2 regions of the Streptomyces sp. ME02-8801-2C genome follow, and region 1 is predicted to be linked to the other one. Evidence: predicted binding sites of a transcription regulator. Region 1 holds the regulator's gene; the other holds the start of a gene.
What was found. Region 1 encodes HspR, which represses chaperone genes until heat shock. Its sites were predicted from a motif close to TTGAGNNNNNNNNNCTCAA; they were not measured.
Positions count from the first base shown of each region.

Region 1 (6,380 bases):
CGGACGAGGTCGTCGCCATCGGCGCCGCGCTCCAGGCCGGTGTCCTCAAGGGCGAGGTCAAGGACGTACTCCTCCTCGACGTCACCCCGCTGTCCCTCGGTATCGAGACCAAGGGAGGGATCATGACGAAGCTCATCGAGCGCAACACCACGATCCCGACCAAGCGTTCCGAGATCTTCACGACGGCCGAGGACAACCAGCCGTCCGTCCAGATCCAGGTCTACCAGGGCGAGCGCGAGATCGCGGCGTACAACAAGAAGCTCGGGATGTTCGAGCTGACGGGCCTGCCGCCGGCCCCGCGCGGTGTCCCGCAGATCGAGGTCGCCTTCGACATCGACGCCAACGGCATCATGCACGTCACGGCCAAGGACCTCGGCACCGGCAAGGAACAGAAGATGACCGTCACCGGCGGCTCCTCGCTGCCGAAGGACGAGGTCGACCGGATGCGCCAGGAGGCCGAGCAGTACGCGGACGAGGACCACCGTCGCCGCGAGGCCGCCGAGACCCGCAACCAGGGCGAGCAGCTCGTCTACCAGACGGAGAAGTTCCTCAAGGACAACGAGGACAAGGTCCCCGGCGACATCAAGACCGAGGTCGAGGCCTCGATCGAGGAGCTGAAGACCGCGCTCAAGGGCGAGGACATCGCCGAGATCCGCACGTCCACGGAGAAGGTCGCCGCCGTCTCGCAGAAGCTGGGCCAGGCCATGTACGCCGACGCCCAGTCCGCGCAGGCCGCCGGTGGCGACGCGCCCGGCGCCGAGGCCCCCAAGGCCGACGACGACGTGGTGGACGCCGAGATCGTCGACGACGAGCGCAAGGACGGTGCCGCGTGACGGAGGAGACTCCGGGCTTCGACGAGAAGCCCGACGTCCCTTCCGGCGCCACGTCCGACGACGCCGAGCCGAAGACCGCCCCCTCTTCGGAGGGGGCGGCCCCGGCCGGGGACGCAGCAGCAGCACAGGTCGCCGGTCTGACGGCACAGCTGGACCAGGTGCGTACGGCGCTCGGTGAGCGCACCGCGGACCTCCAGCGGCTCCAGGCCGAGTATCAGAACTACCGCCGCCGGGTCGAGCGGGACCGGATCACGGTCAAGGAGATCGCCGTCGCGAGCCTCCTGACCGAACTCCTGCCCGTGCTCGACGACATCGGCCGCGCGCGGGACCACGGTGAACTGGTGGGCGGGTTCAAGTCCGTCGCCGAGTCGCTGGAGTCCGTCGCCGCGAAGATGGGCCTGCAGCAGTTCGGCAAGGAGGGCGAGCCCTTCGACCCGACGATCCACGAGGCCCTGATGCACTCGTACGCGCCGGACGTCACGGAGACGACCTGTGTGGCGATCCTGCAGCCGGGTTACAAGTTCGGTGAGCGCAACCTGCGTCCCGCGCGGGTCGCGGTGGCCGAACCCCAGCCCGGGGCGACGCCGGCCGACAAGGACTCGACGTCGGGCGACGCGGCGGACGGCAAGGAGAGCGGTGGCCCGGAAGAGGGCTGACGTGCATGACGGCGGTGGGAAGGAGGGACGTCGAGGATGAGCACCAAGGACTTCATCGAGAAGGACTTCTACAAGGTTCTCGGCGTCCCCAAGGACGCCACCGAGGCCGAGATCAAGAAGGCGTACCGGAAACTCGCCCGCGAGTTCCACCCGGACGCCAACAAGGGCAACGCCAAGGCCGAGGAGCGCTTCAAGGAGATCTCCGAGGCGAACGACGTCCTCGGTGACCCCAAGAAGCGCAAGGAGTACGACGAGGCCCGCGCCCTCTTCGGCAACGGCGGCTTCCGCCCCGGGCCGGGCGCGGGCGGCGGCTCCTTCAACTTCGACCTGGGCGACCTCTTCGGCGGCGGCGCCCAGGGCGGGGCCGGGGCCGGCTCCGGTGCGGGCGGCTTCGGCGGCGGCATCGGGGATGTCTTCGGCGGCCTGTTCAACCGGGGCGGCGGCACCACCCGTACGCAGCCCAGGCGCGGCCAGGACATCGACACCGAGGTCACGCTGAGCTTCACGGAGGCGGTGGACGGCGCGACGGTCCCGTTGCGCATGACGTCCCAGTCACCGTGCAAGGCGTGCTCGGGGACCGGCGACAAGAACGGCACACCGCGCGTGTGCCCGACCTGCGTGGGCACCGGCCAGGTGGCGCGCGGTTCGGGCGGCGGTTTCTCGCTCACCGACCCGTGCCCGGACTGCAAGGGCCGGGGCCTGATCGCGGAGCACGCCTGCCTGGTGTGCAGCGGCTCGGGGCGCGCCAAGTCCTCCCGGACGATGCAGGTGCGCATACCGGCCGGGGTCGCGGACAACCAGCGCATCCGCCTCCGCGGCAAGGGTGCCCCGGGCGAGCGGGGCGGTCCGGCGGGTGACCTGTACGTCACGGTCCACGTCGACAGCCACCCGGTCTTCGGCCGCAAGGAAGACAACCTGACGGTGACGGTGCCGGTGACGTTCGTCGAGGCGGCACTCGGCGGCGAGGTCAGGGTCCCCACCCTGGGCGGCCCGCCGGTCACCCTCAAGCTGCCCCCGGGCACGCCCAACGGGCGCACGATGCGCGCGCGGGGCAAGGGCGCGGTCCGCAAGGACGGCACCCGGGGCGACCTGCTGGTCACCGTCGAGGTGAGTGTCCCGACGGAGCTGGCGGGGAAGGCTCGTGACGCACTGGAGGCGTATCGCGAGGCGACCGCGGACGAGGATCCGCGGGCGGAGCTGTTCGAGGCGGCGAAGGGAGCCTGACCGAGATGGACGGTCGTCGACGCAATCCGTATGAACTGACCCACGAGACCCCGGTCTACGTCATCTCGGTGGCGGCCCAGCTCTCGGGCCTGCACCCCCAGACCCTGCGCCAGTACGACCGCCTGGGCCTGGTCTCCCCCGACCGCACCGCCGGCCGGGGCCGCCGCTACTCGGCCCGCGACATCGAACTGCTCCGCACGGTGCAGGCGTTGTCACAGGACGAGGGCATCAACCTGGCCGGCATCAAGCGGATCATCGAACTGGAGAACCAGGTCGCCGCGTTGCAGCAGCGGGTTGCGGAGATGGAGTCGGCCCTGGACGGCGCAGCCGCGGCGATGCAGCAGCGGGAGGCAGCGGTGCACGCGTCGTATCGGCGGGATCTGGTGCCGTATCAGGAAGTTCAGCAGACCAGTGCGTTGGTGGTGTGGCGGCCGAAGCGGTCGCAGGACTGACGTAGCCCACAGGCAGGTGAAAGGGGCCCGGAGGATTCTCCGGGCCCCTTTCCACGTGGTCACAGCCAGTTGTTCCAGATGCCGTAGGCCACCTGCCGCGTGGCGAGTTCGACGCCCGAGGTACCGGTGAACACTACTCGGTAGTAGTAGAGGTTCAGCAGGTCCGCGTGCACGGTGTGATCCATGTAGATGGTCGGGCGGCCGACCTTGGCGGTGGTGAGGGTGGTGTAGGAGCCCGAAGCCGGGTCCCAGCGGTCCACGCGATAGTCGGGCAGCAGGGAGCAGTCACCCAGACCGTCTGTCTCTTCGCAGCCGACCTCCAGCGCCGGGTACTGGCCCTGGCGGACCCCGGTCCCGGTCCAGCCCGGGGGCCGGGTGTCGGACAGGGTGACCGAGATATCGGCCGTGTGGAAGAAGTCCGGGCCCTCCTCGATGTAGGCCCAGTCGTCCGTGGCGGCCACCCGGTAGACGTGGGTGGATCCGTCCGGGACGGTCGGGCAGAGGATCTCGGTCTCGGCGAGCGAGTCCCCCTTCCAGCAGTTCTTCTTCCAGACGGTGTCGCCGGTGTCCGGGTCGGTGATGCCCTGCCATACGTAGTACGCGGCGATGTCGTCGTCGGCGGGTGGCGTCCAAGTCAGGCGTACGCCGAGCGGAAGCTCCTCGGCGGTCAGGTTCCGTACCGGGGCCGGACGCTCGGTGTCCGGCGTGGTCGCCGTGGCCGCCGCGCCGGGCTGCGAGGCGTGTCCGTACCGGTCGACGGTGACGATCCGGTACTCGTACGTCGTCCTGGAAGCCCCGGAGACATCCCAACAGCTGCCGTGGAGAACCTTGCGGCCGGCGTACGCCGGAGCGTCGTCACCGGCCCACCACCAGTTGACCGAGGGGTCCGTCAGCCGCTCGTCGAACGCGATGCCCGACTTGCACTTGTCCACGACGGTGCTCTCGCCCGTCGCCGGGTCGGTCCGCAAGATCTGGTATGTCAGCAGCGGACCATCGTCGTAAGTCCACGGGTCGGCACTGCTCCACGAGACGACCACCCCAGGGCCGGCCCGGTTCGCGGTGGTCTCGTACGGGGGGATCGCCTCGGGCCGGTCCGCCATGGACAGGGTCACCTCCGCACGGGCGGCGGCGTTGCCCCCGGCGTCCGTCGAGCGGACCGCGTACCGGTATGTGTCGGCGGTCGCGGCCAACTGGCGTGGCACAGCGTCGGTTTCCTTGGTGGTGCCACCGCCGGGCAGCGCGTCGAGCCAGCCGCTTGTGGCCGGGTCGTACTGGACGACCTGATAGGCGGAGGCCCCACTGACGGGCGACCAGATCAGGTGCGGAACCCCCGACCGGTACTCGACGCGGGCGTCGGCGACTGGCGCAGGGGGCGTCAGGTCGGGGGTGGTGAACGTCGTGGCGGCCGAGTAGAGGGACCAGTTGCCGGCCGCGTCACGGGCTCGGCCGCGGTAGGTGACCTTGCTGCCGTCGGCGGGATAACCGGCGTCGCAGATCGCGCCCTTGGGACCGGAGTAGACGGTGGTCCAGATGCCAGTGACAAGGCGCTGCATCTCATACCAGGCGATGTCGGCTTGGTTCTGCGCAGTGGTGACGAGCTGGGGGGCTGCATACGGCTGATCGCCTGGGCACGCGTCCCAGGCCACCGACGGGGCGGCGGGCGGGGTTTTGTCCACGGTGGTGACGGGCAGGTCCGCAGTACCAGACGAGTCATGGCCCGCCTTGTCGCGGGCGCGGACCTCGTAGTAATACATCGCCCCCGTTTTCGGAAGTGCGGTGTCGATGTACGTAGTGGCGACGGTCGTCATCAGCGGTCTGCTGCCGAAGGAGCCGCTCTTCAGCCGCCGATACACCCGATACCCCGCGAGATCCATCTCCTTGTTCCGCGACCAGGTGAGTTTGGCCGTGCCGCTGCTCTTGTCGTACGTCACCGCTGCGCCGACCGGGACGAGTGGCTTGACCCTGTCCGTGCTCGCCGAAGTGCGGGGCGCGTAACCGAACTGGACGTTTGCGGAGCCTGTCCAGTTGGCGTAGTCGATGCGGAGGGCGTGCTTGCCGGAGGGGATGTCGACGTTGACGGTCTTCTTCACAGTCGATGACGTGTTTTTCCACAGGTCGACCCTGCGCTTGCCGTCGAGGTAAACGCGGATGCCGTCCTGGGCGGCGAGGGTGAAGGCGAAGGGCCCGCCGGATCCGAAGTCCCGGGTGACGGTCCAACGGACGCCGAAATTGTCTTTCGGAAGGCCGGTGGCGGGGGCTCCGGCGCCCCAGTTCTCAGCGATGACGGAATCGCAGTCGGTTCGCCTGGGCGTGCCCGACAAGGCAGTGTTTGCGAAGAACTGCCGCTTGAAAACAGGTGAGTTGCAGGTGGTTGCGGCGGCCGCGAATGGAGCTGCGGTGGTGAGCAGCGCACCCGTGCTGACGAGCACGACGGCAGTCGCGGTGATGGCCGGGCCTGCCGCGCGTCTGGCTGGGTTCATGCCATCCTTCGGTTTCTTGTTCGGATGAGGCCCGCAGCAGGCGTTCCTCTGCTGGGACTTGATCAGTTGGGGCGCGTTATGCGGCGGAGTGATCAACCCGCCAACCTCGATTGCTCAACCATCCGTGCAGCCGACGCGATTCAGGCGATGCGTCGGCTGCACTCTTCTCCAGGTCAGTTCAGCGGTGCGTTGACCGCCCAGTCACCCGCCGGGAGCGACTCAGTGCCGTCCGTCGCCACGGCCTTCACCCAGTAGTAGGACGTCGTGCCGGGCTTCGAGGCGGTGTCGACGTACACGATGGCCGTCTTGCCGAGGGTCGCGATCCTCTCGTACGTCGAAGTCGCCGCGTTCCAGCGGTAGACGCGGTAACCGCCCGCCGCCTGCGGGGAGTTGGCGTCCAGGCCGGTCCAGAAGACCTGGTTGGCCCTGTTGCCCTCGGTCGGGACGGCGGTCACGTGCAGGGGTGAGCCGGGCGGGGTCGCCACGGTCGGGGTGGTGTTCAGTTCCGTGGCCACGACCGTGGGGGCGGCGCCGGTCTCCGTGTGGACCGAGTTCCAGGCGTTGTCGAGGGCGTCGACGAAGAAGCAGGCCTGTTCGCCGTTCGGGCGGGTGAGGTAGGAGTACGAGGTGGTGTCGGCGTTCACGTACTTCAGGAGGCCGGCGGAGCACACCTTCTCGCCGGTCGGGGCGCCCGTACTGTCCTTGCCGTCGACCAACTCGCCTGCGTAGACCGCG
Region 1 covers NZ_JARAXP010000005.1:110,750-117,129, reverse strand. Annotated here, with positions in the region: gene dnaK (molecular chaperone DnaK) at 1-833, shown strand, start outside; gene grpE (nucleotide exchange factor GrpE) at 830-1,489, shown strand; gene dnaJ (molecular chaperone DnaJ) at 1,526-2,713, shown strand; gene PV396_RS17760 (heat shock protein transcriptional repressor HspR) at 2,719-3,165, shown strand; gene PV396_RS17755 (PA14 domain-containing protein) at 3,225-5,645, opposite strand; gene PV396_RS17750 (PA14 domain-containing protein) at 5,819-6,380, opposite strand, start outside.

Region 2 (6,380 bases), on a different contig from region 1:
GGTCGGCTGCGACGACCTCGGTACGGGGGTCGGCGAGGGCGTCGCGGGAGAGCGGGGCGAGAGGTCCGTTCCGATGCCATCCGATGATCGCGGGTTCGCGCTCGACGACGGTGATGTGTCCCCAGTAGGGGTCGGCGGCGGCGTGCGCGAGTGAGAAGCCGACGCCGAGGCCGCCGATGAGGACGTGCGGGGCAGAGGTGGTGCGGTCGCCGCCGAGGGCGTCGCGGGCGGCGTCGATGAGCAGACGCTCGGACCGGCCGTCCGAAGTGTCCATCAGGAAGCACCCGTTGGCGATGATCTGGAGCAACTCCCCGTGCCGCCGCAGCACGACCTCTCCGTACGGGCCCTCGTGGCGGTCCAGGACTTCGGGGGTTTCGTGGGGGTCGGTCGTGCGGGTCATACCGGCATTTTGGCAGTGCGGCGGGGTCGGGCGGGGCCTTTGGCGGACTTATCGGCTTCCTGTGAATCGGCCGGGGCGTGGCGCGGGTCACAGACAGCGGCACGGGTGAAGGCGAAGGCTGGGGCGAAACGGAAGGAGCGCCTCACCTTGGAACGGGCCGATGCGGTGCCTGACGTGACCCCGGGTGCGCCGGCGCCCACGGGTGCGCCCGGCGTGGAGGGCGCGCGGCTGCTGGACGGGGTGCCGAGGCAGCGGGGTCCGGCGGAGACCGGGTGCGCGCGGCCGGTCGCCGACGGGGGCGCCGCTCCCGCGAGGCGGCGCCTCCCGCGCCCCTGGCGTCTTCTCCCCACGCCCACCGGAACCCCGTTCACCTTCACGTTCGCCGCCCTCCTCCTGGTCACCGCCTCCGTCGCCGAGCATGCCCACCCCGCCCTGGTGCACGCCCTCTACCAGGGCTCCAGCACGGACGTGGCCCATCTCGTACGGACGCCCGTGTTCGTGCTGGTCGCCAGCGCCCTGTGGATCGCGGGCGGCGTGACCTCGCCGTACGCCGTCGTCCTGCTTCTCGTCCTCACCGCGCTGGAACGGCGGATCGGCGGTGCGCGGACCGCCGGGGTGTTCGCGCTCGGGCATCTGCTGGCCACCCTTGCGACCGAGGTGCCCGTGGGGCTCGGGGTGCTGGTGGGGTGGCTGCCGGTGAGTTCGGCGCACCGGCTCGACTACGGGATCAGCTTCGGGGTCGCGGCGAGCGTGGGGGCGCTGGCCGGGCTGCTGCGGCCCTGGCTGGGGTGGCCGCTGCTCGTGGGGTTCGGCTGGATGCTGGTCCAGGACCTGGTCGCGTACACCGATCCGATGACCAACTGGGGGCATGTGATGGCGCTGGCCATCGGGGTCGCGCTGTGGCCGTGGGTGCGGCGGGCCGCCCGCCAGGGCGAATCCCGGCAGGTCGCCGGCCGACCACAGCGGCGGCCGGAATAGCCGGTCCGGAGCCGTCGGCCGGCTGCGCCCGGCGGTGCGGTAAGCACGCCGGCACCGCCGTGCCAGTCGGCCGCCCGCGCGGGCTCCGCCGCGCGGCCGTCGCGCCGCCGGAGCGCGGGGAGCGGTCGGCGTGAGGGTGACTGCGCTGGCCATCGGGGTCGCCCTGCGGCCGTGGGTGAGGCAGGCCGCCGGCTCGGGCGCATCCCGCCAGGTCGCTGTACGACCGCAGTGGCGGCCGGGATAGCCGGTCCGGAGCCGTCGGCAATCTCCCCTGCCCGGAGCCGTCGGCCGGCTGCGCCCGGCCGTGCAGTAAGCGCGACGGCACCGCCGTGCGCAGTCGGCCGCCCGCGCGGCCGTTGCGCCGCCGGAGCAATGGGGAGCGGCCAGCGGAGGCTGGCTGTGCCCGGCGTTGCAGTAAACGCGCCGGCATTGCCGTGCGCCATCGGCCGCCCGCGTGGGCGCGGCCGTTGCGCCGCCGGAGCGTGGGGAGTGGCCGGCGTCAGGGCGACTGCGCCCGGCGGTGCCGTGAGCACGCCGGCGTCGGCCGAATCCGCCTACGCCCCCGTGAACTTCGCGCTCGTCAGATGGGCCTCCACCCGCCAGCCCAACGCCTCGTACAGCGCCCGGCCGTCCGGCGTCCCCGCCAGTACTCCTCTCTCCGCGCCCTGCGCGACGGCTTCCCGGGTGAGCGTGCGCATCACGAAGGAGCCGAGTCCCCGGCGGCGGTGCGCGGGAGAGGTGGCCACCTGGTCGACGACCGCTGTTCTGCCCGTCGGGGCGAGCTGGCCGCGCGCCGCCCAGGAGCCGTCGGGTGCCGCCAGCAGGACACGGGTCACCCCGCCGCGCGTCCACATCCGCACCCGGTAACCGTCCGGGACGGCCGGCGCCTCTTCGGCCGTCAGCGGTACGGACATCAGGTAGCCGGGCTCGGGGTCGATCCACCAGCCCGCGCCGAGCCATGCGCCGACCGTCGCCGGGTCGTCGAACACCTTGAGCCACACGCCGGGCCCGGTCACCGCGTCGGCCACCTTCCGCACGGTCCGTTCCTCGACGCCGTCGTTCACCGCGTCGAGGACGTGCCGGGTGACGTGCTCGGCCATGCCCATGTCGATCGTGTATCCCCAGGGTTCGACCAGGGGCGGCGACGCCCCGCGCGAGACGACCCAGCCGTCGACCCAGGCCCGCACGGTTCCGTCCACGCCCACCTCCTGCGTAATAGCCGATAGTGGCTAATGGCTGTTACTGCGGTGACTGTATGCGGGTGCCCGAGCAGGGCGACAGAGGTGATCGCTCACGGCGAACACGCCCCGGGGAACAATCGACCCCGCCCAAGCATTGAGTCGGCATAACTCAACTTGAGTGCCGAAGGGGAGATCATGGCTTCGACGTCCACACCGCTCACACTGCCCGTGCTGCCGCTCGACGACGAGGTCGTGCTGCCCGGCATGGTGGTTCCGCTGGACCTGAACGACGCCGATGTGCGTGCCGCGGTGGAGGCCGCCCAGGCCGCCGCGCGCACCGAGCCCGGCAAGCCCAGGGTTCTGCTGGTGCCGCGCATCGACGGGACATACACGAGCACCGGTGTCCTCGGCACCGTGGAGCAGGTCGGCCGACTGGCCGACGGGGATCCGGGCGCCCTCATCCGTGCCCGGGGGCGGGTGCGCATCGGAGCCGGCACCACCGGACCCGGGGCCGCGCTGTGGGTGGAAGGGACGCGGATCGACGAGACCGTCCCGGACCCCGTGCCCGGTCAGGTCACCGAACTCGCCAAGGAATACAAGGCACTTGCCATTGCCTGGCTGCGCAAGCGCGGCGCCTGGCAGGTCGTCGACCGCGTACAGGCCATCGACGACGTCTCCACCCTTGCCGACAACTCCGGTTACTCGCCCTTCCTCAGCACCGACCAGAAGATCGAGCTCCTGGAGACCACCGACCCGGTGGCCCGGCTGAAGCTCGCCACCCAGCAGCTGCGCGACCACCTCGCCGAGCAGGACGTCGCCGAGACCATCGCGAAGGACGTCCAGGAGGGCGTCGACAAGCAGCAGCGGGAGTTCCTGCTCCGCAAGCAGCTGGAGGCCGTACGCAAGGAACTGCGCGAGATCAACGGTGAGCAGGACGGCGAGGAGTCCGACGACTACCGGGCCCGCGTCGAGGCCGCCGACCTGCCGGAGAAGGTGCGCGAGGCCGCCCTCAAGGAGGTCGACAAGCTGGAGCGGTCCTCCGACCAGTCGCCCGAGGGCGGCTGGATCCGGACCTGGCTCGACACCGTCCTCGAACTGCCGTGGAACGAGCGGACCGAGGACGAGTACGACATCCAGGGCGCCCAGGCCGTGCTCGACGCCGAGCACGCGGGGCTGCAGGACGTGAAGGAGCGCATCACCGAGTACCTCGCCGTGCGCAAGCGGCGCGCCGAGCGCGGGCTCGGGGTCGTCGGCGGGCGTCGTGGTGGCGCCGTGCTCGCCCTCGTCGGGCCGCCCGGCGTCGGCAAGACCAGCCTCGGTGAGTCCGTCGCGCATGCCATGGGCCGCAAGTTCGTCCGGGTCGCGCTCGGCGGGGTCAGGGACGAGGCCGAGATCCGCGGGCACCGGCGTACGTATGTCGGCGCGCTGCCCGGTCGTATCGTGCGGGCCATCAAGGAGGCCGGGTCCATGAACCCCGTTGTCCTCCTCGACGAGATCGACAAGGTCGGCTCCGACTTCCGGGGCGACCCGGCCGCCGCGCTGCTCGAGGTCCTCGACCCGGCGCAGAACCACACCTTCCGCGACCACTACCTCGAGGTCGAACTCGACCTCAGCGACGTGGTGTTCCTCGCCACCGCCAACGTGCTGGACGCCATCCCCGAGGCCCTCCTCGACCGCATGGAGCTCGTCCGGCTGGACGGGTACACCGAGGACGAGAAGGTCGTCATCGCCCGGGACCACCTGCTGCCCCGGCAGCTTGAGCGGGCCGGCCTGGAAGACGCCGAGGTCACCCTCGCCGAGAGCGCGTTGCGCAAGCTCGCCGGCGAGTACACGCGGGAGGCCGGCGTCCGCAACCTGGAGCGGTCCATCGCGCGGCTGCTGCGCAAGGTCACCGCACAGCACGAACTCGGGGAGCGGAAGCTGCCGTTCACCGTCACCGAGGACGATCTGCGCGGCCTCATCGGACGCCCCCACCACGTGCCCGAGTCCGCCACGGATCCCGCCGAGCGGCGTACGGCCGTACCCGGTGTGGCGACCGGGCTCGCGGTCACCGGGGCCGGCGGTGACGTCCTCTACGTCGAGGCGTCGCTCGCCGACCCGGAGACCGGGGCGGCGGGGCTCACGCTCACCGGGCAGCTGGGTGACGTGATGAAGGAGTCCGCGCAGATCGCGCTCTCCTTCCTGCGCTCGCACGGTGCCGAACTGGAACTGCCCGTGGGCGACCTGAAGGACCGGGGCGTGCACATCCACTTCCCGGCGGGTGCCGTGCCCAAGGACGGTCCGAGCGCGGGCGTCACCATGACGACCGCCCTCGCCTCGCTGCTCAGCGGACGGCTTGTGCGGACGGACGTCGCCATGACCGGCGAGGTCTCGCTGACCGGGCGGGTGCTGCCCATCGGCGGGGTGAAGCAGAAGCTGCTCGCCGCGCACCGGTCCGGGGTCACCACCGTGATCATCCCGAAGCGCAACGAGGCCGACCTGGACGACGTCCCGGCCGAGGTCCTGGAGAAGCTCGACGTGCACGCCGTCACCGACGTCCGCCAGGTCCTCGAACTGGCGCTCACCCCGGCGGAGAACCCGGCGGAGGTGAAGGTTCCGGCAGCGGCGTGACGGACGCTGCCGGTCGGCGAGGACCCGGGTCCCCATACGGGGGTCCGGGTCTTCCCGTACGCCGATCCGGGGGTCGGAGGGCCCTGGCGGGGACCTGGGTGACGACGGCGACCCGCGCCTGCGGAATACTGCCCCGAGCTGCGGCAACGGCCGTGTTCGACGGAGTCTTTCCGAGCGGCGAAAACCGGATCAGGGGTGCTGACGTGCACGAGGACGGGAACGGCGAGGGGAGCCTCGGCGAGCTGCCTGTCGAGGCCGCGACGCCAGGGCGCGCGGTCGAGCGGGAATTCCTCGCCCTGGAGCGCGAGTTGACCGTGTTCCTGCGGCGCGCCCGGGCCAACTCCGGGGAGATGGCCCGCGAGGTCCATCCCGACCTGGAGTCCTCGGCGTACGGGCTGCTGGTACGGCTCGAGGAGTGCGGGCGCCAGCGGGCCACCGAGCTCGCGGCGTACATCGGCGTCGGCAAGGCCACCATGTCCCGGCAGCTGCGCGCCCTCGAGCAGCTGGGCCTCATCGCCCGCGAGCCGGACCCGGCGGACGGCCGCGCCTGGCTGGTCCACCTCACGGACGAGGGCCGCGTCCGTTTCCGCGCGGTCCGGGAGGCGAGGCGGGAGCGGTACATGCGCGAGCTGATCGCGTGGGACCGCGTCGAGGTGGCCGAACTCGCCCGACTGCTGCACCAGCTGAACGCGGGCATGGAGAAGTAGGCACCCCGGCGGCACCGGGTGCCCCCGGTGCCCCTGGGCGTTCCGCCGCCCTCCGTTCCGCCGACTCCGGGCGCACCGGGCGTTCCGCCCGCCCCGGCGTCCCGCCGACCCGCCGTCCCCGGGTGTCCCGCCGTTCCGGCGTCCTGCCGCCCGGCGTTCCGCGGATCCGGCGTCCCGCCGTTCCGGGCGTCCCGGCGTTCCGGGCGTCCCGGCGTTCCGCCGACCCGGCGTCCCGGCGCCCTGGGTGTCCTGCCGACCCGCCGTCCCCGGGTGTCCCGCCGTTCCGGCGTCCTGCCGCCCGGCGTTCCGCGGATCCGGCGTCCCGCCGACCCGGGTGTCCCGCCGACCCGCCGTCCCGCCGTTCCGGGCGTCACGGCGTTCCGCCGACCCAGCGTCCCGGCGACCCAGCGTCCCGGCGCCCCGGGTGTCCCGCCGACCCGCCGACCCGCCGACCCGCCGTCCCGCCGCCCCGGCGTCCTGCCGCCCGGCGTCCGTCCCGCGGAC
Region 2 covers NZ_JARAXP010000012.1:177,728-184,107, forward strand. Annotated here, with positions in the region: gene PV396_RS33040 (spermidine synthase) at 1-400, opposite strand, end outside; gene PV396_RS33045 (rhomboid-like protein) at 548-1,378, shown strand; gene PV396_RS33050 (GNAT family N-acetyltransferase) at 1,933-2,577, opposite strand; gene lon (endopeptidase La) at 2,755-5,169, shown strand; gene PV396_RS33060 (MarR family winged helix-turn-helix transcriptional regulator) at 5,373-5,876, shown strand.
Region 2: a site for HspR is predicted at 2,714-2,732, ahead of lon (endopeptidase La). Genes of this name have one in related genera too.